Regions from separate parts of the Cupriavidus sp. FW305-46 genome, predicted to be linked through region 2. Evidence: riboswitches for the same ligand, from Rfam matches in the RefSeq annotation. Region 2 holds a riboswitch; the other holds the start of a gene.
What was found. A riboswitch is a leader RNA that binds a small molecule or an ion and turns the genes downstream of it on or off. The one in region 2 is predicted to bind glycine.
Positions count from the first base shown of each region.

Region 1 (3,402 bases), on a different contig from region 2:
CGGACAGGCGGAACACCACCGACTCGGCCTCGTGCTCCTCGTCGTTCATCGGGTGGATGGCGATGGGGTCGCCCATGCCGTGCTCGCTCCACAGCTTCTTGTCGAACAGCTTGGGGTTGTTGGCGATGACCGCGTTGGCGGCTTCCAGGATGCGCACCGTGGAGCGGTAGTTCTGCTCCAGCTTGATCACCTTCAGGTCCGGGAAGTCGGTCTGCAACCCGCGCAGGTTGTCCAGCGTGGCGCCGCGCCAGCCATAGATGGCCTGGTCGTCGTCGCCGACCGCGGTGAAGGCCGGCGCGCGCAGGTGCGAGCCGCCTGCCAGCAGCTTCAGCAACTGGTACTGGCAGGCGTTGGTGTCCTGGTATTCGTCGACCAGGAAGTAGCGCAGGCGGTTCTGCCACTTGAGTTGCACCGTTTCATTGCGCGCGAACAGCTCGGCGGGCAGGCGGATCAGGTCGTCGAAATCCACCGCCTGGTAGGCGTGCAGCGTGGCCACGTAGTTGCGGTAGACCAGCGCGGCCTGGTGCTCGTCGGCATTGGCGGCCTGCGCGATCGCTGCCTCCGGATCGACCATGCCGTTCTTCCATAGCGAGATCGTGCCCTGCACGCCGCGGATCAGCTTCTTGTCGGTGGTGCCCAGCTGCTCCTGGATCAGGCCGAAGCAGTCGTCCGAATCCATGATCGAAAACTGCGGCTTCAGGCCCACGTGCTCGGCCTCCATGCGCAGGATCTGCACCCCGAGCGAGTGGAAGGTACAGACCGTCAGCTGTTTGAGCGGAATGCGCTTGCCCTCGCGTGTGGTCTTGCCCTCCATCAGCTTGCCGATGCGCTCCTGCATCTCCTTGGCGGCCTTGTTGGTAAAGGTGACGGCGGCGATATGGCGCGGCTCGAAGCCCTTGTCCTCGATCAGATGCGCGATCTTCTGCGTGATCACCCGGGTCTTGCCGGAGCCCGCCCCGGCCAGCACCAGGCAAGGGCCGTCCAGGTAGCGGACGGCTTCGGATTGGGCGGAGTTCAGGCCATGGGTCATGCGTGGGATGCGGTTGGAGGCAGGGAAATCGGCAGGAACAGCGGCAGGCCAGGCGGGACACGCCAGCACCCAAAAAACGGGCATGGCAGCAAAGCTGCCGATGTTAACACGCTGGCCGCGGCAGGTCAGTCAGCGCAAACCGCGTTGACACGGCCGGTTGTGTCACCGGCGTAACACTTCGTAAAGGCCGGAGCCAATCGCGCAACCAAACGCTCTAACTAGTATGTCCCCTGGCCTGCGCGGCGGGGTTGACATGCTTGAATCATCACATCGGAGCCAATAATGAAAACCCTGCAGACTTTGACCAAGGTGACCCTGATCGGCGTGACCGTCGCGGCCTTTGCCGGTTGCGCGGATATGACCCCGAAGCAGCGTAATACCGCCATTGGCGCGGGCGCGGGCGCCGTGGGCGGCGCCATCCTCACCGACGGTAGCGCGCTGGGTACGCTGGGTGGCGCGGCCGTGGGCGGCGTGATCGGTAACGTTGTCACCGACGACAAGAAGAAGTAAGCCAGACCACCGCAGCGACAGGTACGGCAGGCTCCCCTGGCCGGTTTGACAAAGGCCGGGGCCTCCCGTACATTGCGCGCATCCGACCGGGAGAGCGCGCATCGCCTGCGCCGCCGAAGGGGTATCACCCGAAAACTCTCAGGCACCACGGACCGATCGGATCGGCATGCAATATGCACACAATGCATGCCGAACTCTGGAGAGCGGCACCCGCCATTCGTGGCGAGCGTGCCCACCGAAGGGGCGCACGAGGAAGGGGTCCGGCAGGATCCGCCTTGTAATCTCTCAGGTATCGAGGACAGAGGGGTCATCCGCCGCAGCGGATTGCCACGCCACATTCAGGCGCGGCGAGCGTTGCGGCGGATGGCCCTTTTTTGTTTTCGCCAACCGAGACTGCCCCAGAGGATTCCATGACGCTCCAGGCCACGCCCCTCAACGCCATCCACCGCGCCCTCGGCGCCCGCATGGTTGATTTCGGCGGCTGGGACATGCCGGTCAACTACGGCTCCCAGATCGAAGAACACAATGCCGTGCGCACCGACGCCGGCATGTTCGACGTGTCGCACATGTGCGTGGTCGACCTCGCCGGCGCCAATACCCGCAGCTTCCTGCGCGGCCTGCTGGCCAACAATGTCGACAAGCTGCAGACCCCGGGCAAGGCGCTCTACTCCTGCATGCTGGATGAGAAAGGCGGCGTGATCGACGACCTGATCGTCTACTTCTTTGCCGAGGACCGCTTCCGCCTGGTCGTCAACGCCAGCACCGCGCTGGGCGACATCGAATGGATCCGCGCGCGCAATGCCGCCACCGGCAGCGATGTGACCATCACGCCGCGCCGCGACGATGTTGCGCCTGCAGGCGCGCAGCCTCTGGCCATCGTCGCCGTGCAGGGGCCCAACGCCCGCGCCAGGGTGTGGAGCACCTTCCCCTCGACCCAGCCTTCGGACACGCTCAAGCCCTTCAACGCCGCCGTGGTCCAGGACCCGGCCATCGGCGAGATCATGGTGGCGCGCACCGGCTACACGGGCGAAGACGGCTTCGAACTGGTGGTGCCGGCCGAGAACGTCGCCGCCGTCTGGGAAAAGCTGAACGCCGCCGGCGTGCGCCCCGCAGGCCTGGGCGCGCGCGACACGCTGCGCCTGGAAGCCGGCATGAACCTGTACGGCCAGGATATGGATATCAACACCTCGCCGCTGGATGCGGGCTTGGCCTGGACGGTGGACCTGCAGAGCGAGCGTGACTTCACCGGCAAGGCGGCACTGGCCGCGGCCGGTTCGCGCCAGCAATTCCTCGGCCTGATCCTGCGTGACAAGGGCGGCGTCCTGCGCGCCCACCAGAAAGTGATCACGCCGGCCGGTGACGGTGAAATCACCAGCGGCACCTTCAGCCCGTCGCTGTCCCAGTCCATCGCCTTTGCCCGCCTGCCCAAGGATGTCGCCGTGGGCGATACCGTGCAGGTGGAGATCCGCGACCGCAAACTCAACGCGACTGTGGTTAAACTGCCGTTTGTGCGTAATGGCAAGGCACTCGTGAGCTGAGGCTCACCCAACGGTCGCCCTCGCCTGCCGGCAGCTTCGCCGGGCAGGCATCACCCAACAAGAAACAAATCTGTATCCGGAGAACCTTCATGAATTTCCCCGCTGACCTCAAGTACACCGAGTCGCATGAGTGGGTACGCGTCGAAGCCGACGGCACGCTCACCATCGGCATCACCGACCACGCGCAGGACGCGCTGGGCGACATCGTCTTCCTGGAACTGCCCGAAGTGGGCAAGTCGGTCGGTGCCGGCGATGCGCTGGCAGTGGTGGAATCGGTAAAGGCCGCTTCCGACATCTACGCCCCCGTGGCCGGCGAAGTGATCG
Region 1 is NZ_JBYSZI010000038.1:50,373-53,774, reverse strand. It holds gene AC3WON_RS19095 (UvrD-helicase domain-containing protein) at 1-1,030, opposite strand, end outside; gene AC3WON_RS19090 (YMGG-like glycine zipper-containing protein) at 1,313-1,540, shown strand; glycine riboswitch at 1,618-1,705, shown strand; glycine riboswitch at 1,727-1,852, shown strand; gene gcvT (glycine cleavage system aminomethyltransferase GcvT) at 1,951-3,078, shown strand; gene gcvH (glycine cleavage system protein GcvH) at 3,168-3,402, shown strand, end outside.
Region 1: it holds a riboswitch for glycine, as region 2 does, so the genes downstream of both, gcvT (glycine cleavage system aminomethyltransferase GcvT) here and AC3WON_RS13285 (D-amino acid dehydrogenase) in region 2, are expected to answer to the same signal.

Region 2 (3,402 bases):
GTAAAGGGGCGAACCGGAATAATAATGTTCGATGGCTATTGGGCGCGTGACGGAGAGGCGGCAGGGAATGCTAGCGGAGGCCATATCGATTTATGGAATGGGGAAAAACTTACAGGCTTTGGTACTGGTCTAAGAGTAAGTTGGAATATTGTGGTTCCAGGTGTTTGGTCAGATTTTCGCAACTCGAAGACAATTATTTTCTTCCCCATAAAATGAAGATACTGAGAGCAGTCATCGGCGCTATTGTTGGCGCTGTCCTGGCTACGCTTGCTGCTTGGGGCGGGTTATATCTCTTCGGCATTGTAGTGTTGCGCGGGACAGGAAGTTTGTTCGACACGAAGCAGCATGCAGCGAATCTGTTCTTTGTTGGCTGGTTCGTGTCTATGGTCGCAGCCTCATTAATTGGTGGATGGCTTGGATACTCATCCGGGCGAAGATAGGGCATCACGTCCACTATTCTTCAAGCGTATACATGCGCCGCCCCATGCTTCCATCATGGCGCGGCGCTGTTCGCGCACAGTGGCCCCTATCCCACAAATGGGAGAGTGGGAGAAAACACCCGCGAACTCAGGCCTTGGCCAATGCCAGCGGCGCACCCGGCGCGACTGCCACGTTCGCGCCGAAATGCTGGTCGACAACTCCCGCCACCATATCAGCCGTCACCGCCGACAAAGTCCACCCCAGGTGCCCGTGCCCGGTGTTGTAGAAGATGCATGCCGCCCGCCCGCGCCCCACGCGCGGCAGCATGTCCGGCATCATCGGCCGCAGCCCGGCCCAAGGCACCACGCTGCGCGTGCTGACGCCGGGAAAGCACTGCTGCACCCATTCCACCAGCGGGCGGATGCGGTCGGCGCGGATATCGCGGTTGTAGCCGTTGAACTCGGCGGTGCCGGCCACACGGAAGCGGTCGTCGCCCAAGCGGCTGGTGACCAGCTTGGTTTCGTCGTCGAGCAGGCTGACCACCGGTGCGGCGGCGCGGCTGGCCTCGTCGGTCAGGTTGACCGTGATCGAATAGCCCTTGACCGGATAGATGTTGACCCGGTCGCCCAGCCCCGCGGCCAGCGCGCGGCTGGCGGTGCCGGCGCAGATCACGGCGCCATCGAAGCTGGAGGTGGCCGTGTCGGCGCCGTCCTGCACGGTCACGGTGGCGCGCCTGCCGTCGGCCTTCACCGCCTGCACGTCCTGGCCGTACAGGCAGCGCACGCCCAGCCGATCGATGGCTGCGGCCAGGCCGCTGGTGAACTTGTGGATGTCGCCGGTGGAATCGCTCTCGGTGAAGTAGCCGCCGTAGTACGAGCCGGCCAGCGTCGGCTCGATCGCGCGCATCTCCTCGGGCGTCACGGCGCGCCGCTCCAGCCCGCCCTGCGCCAGCAGCGCCGAGACCCGGCCGGCATGCTCGAAGCCGGCCTTGTCGCGGTAGATATGGAGGATGCCTTCCTTCTTCAGGTCGAAATCGATGCCTTCCTGCGCCGCCCAGGCGAACAGGTGTTCACGCGCGGCGATGGCCAGGCGCGCGGTCTCGATGGTGTTGCGGCGGTAGTGGGGGATGGCGGCGATGAACTCGGCGAACCAGGACAGCTTGTGCCAGTTGGGCCGGGGATTGACCAGCAGCGGGGCGTCGTTGCGCAGCATCCATTTCATGCCCTTGACGATGGTCGACCAGTGGGTCCAGACCTCGGCGTTGGAGGCCGACAACTGGCCGCCATTGGCGAACGAGGTCTCCATGGCGGCATAGCGGTGGCGTTCGAACAGTGTGACGGAGAATCCGCGCCGGGCCAGCGCGTAGGCCGTGGTGACACCCGTGATGCCACCGCCGATGACAGCGATTGATTTCATGATCTGCAGGTTCCAGGAACGTCGATGGTGGGAGCCCGGACGCAATATGCGTGGCGGACGCCCCCTCTGTTCTGGACCTGAGAGATTCACGACACCCGGCCGCGAGGGCGGGGCGCGCTTGCTCCTTCGGTATGCCGGCGGACGATAGCGTCCGGCATTCTTCAGAGTGTACTGACTGGTGATGCCGGTCCTTTTGCCTGAGAGTTTCCGGGGCGGTTGCTCCTTCGGCGCTGTCCGCGGCGGGCGCCGCGACAGTCTCTCCCTGCATCACATTGGCTTGATGCCAATCGGGGCAATGTAGTGACAAGGCTCGACGTTGGATATGCGGGTTAACGCTTAGGCGGCCTGCCGCCCGCGTCGCTATGTCGCATCGGCCTGCGTCCCCGTGCCCCATAAAATGTCAGCGCTCGCTCTCGGGGAGAGGCGCCGTATGCTGCGCTCAGGTGGAGTGAGTCGAAAAAGACGACAACAAGGTTTTCCAGTGAAGAAAAATCGCATTGCACTGGCCGTTTCGGCGGTGCTGATGGGCCCCGCCGTCGCCGCCGCCCAGGTGGTGGACGCGCCCGAGCCGCTGCAGGAGGTGGTGGTCTCGGCCAAGTCGGAGCGCGCCGAGACGCCGGCGATACCGCCCAACACGCCCTCGCCGGCCTACGGCATCAGCAGCCGCCGCATGGCCGACTTCAATGTGGTGAACACGGAAGACGCCCTCAAGTACGCGCCCAACCTCGCCGTACGCAAGCGCTTCATCGGCGATATGAACTCGATCATCTCGGTGCGCAGCACCAGTTCGCGCCAGTCGGCGCGCGGGCTGGTGTATGCGGACGGCCTGCTGCTGTCCAACCTGCTGGGGTCGGACTTCAGCTTCCCGCCGCGCTGGTCGCTGGTCAACAGCGCCGAGATCGAGCGCATGGATGTGCTGTACGGCCCGTATTCGGCGCTATATCCCGGCAACTCGCTGGGTGCGACGGTGCTGATCACCACGCGCACGCCGGAGAAGCTCGAGGGCGATGCCAGCGTGCAGCTGTTCACGCAGCGCTTCAGCCTGTACGGCACGCACGACAACTTCAACGGGGTCCACGCCAACGCCTATGTGGGCGACCGCGTCGGCCCGTTCTCGTGGCTGGTCAGCGTGGACCGGCAGGACAGCAAGAGCCAGCCGTTGAGCTTCTATACCGCGGCACGCTCCACGGCCCGTGCCACTTCTGCCGACAAGCCGGTCACCGGCGCCTACTTCGACCAGGACCAGACCGGCCGCGACCGCGTGGTGATGGGCGTGAACAGCGAGGGCGTCACGCACACGGTGCAGGACCAGCTCAAGCTCAAGCTTGGCTACGACATCACCAATACCCTGCAGGCGCAGTTCACCGCGGCCTATTGGCAGCAGGACCGATCCAGCGCCACCGGCAGCTACCTGCGCGATGCCGATGGCAATGTTGTGTCGAGCGGTCCCGTGAATATCGGCGGCTATCGCTATGTGATTCCCGCCAACGCCTTTGCCCCCAGCAATGGCGAGGACGCGCGCTGGCTCTATGGCCTGTCGCTGCGCACGCGCAATGAGACCGGCTG
Region 2 is NZ_JBYSZI010000023.1:3-3,404, forward strand. It holds partial or broken gene AC3WON_RS13280 (T6SS effector amidase Tae4 family protein) at 1-216, shown strand, start outside; gene AC3WON_RS13285 (D-amino acid dehydrogenase) at 568-1,881, opposite strand; glycine riboswitch at 1,893-2,011, opposite strand; glycine riboswitch at 2,012-2,110, opposite strand; gene AC3WON_RS13290 (TonB-dependent receptor) at 2,267-3,402, shown strand, end outside.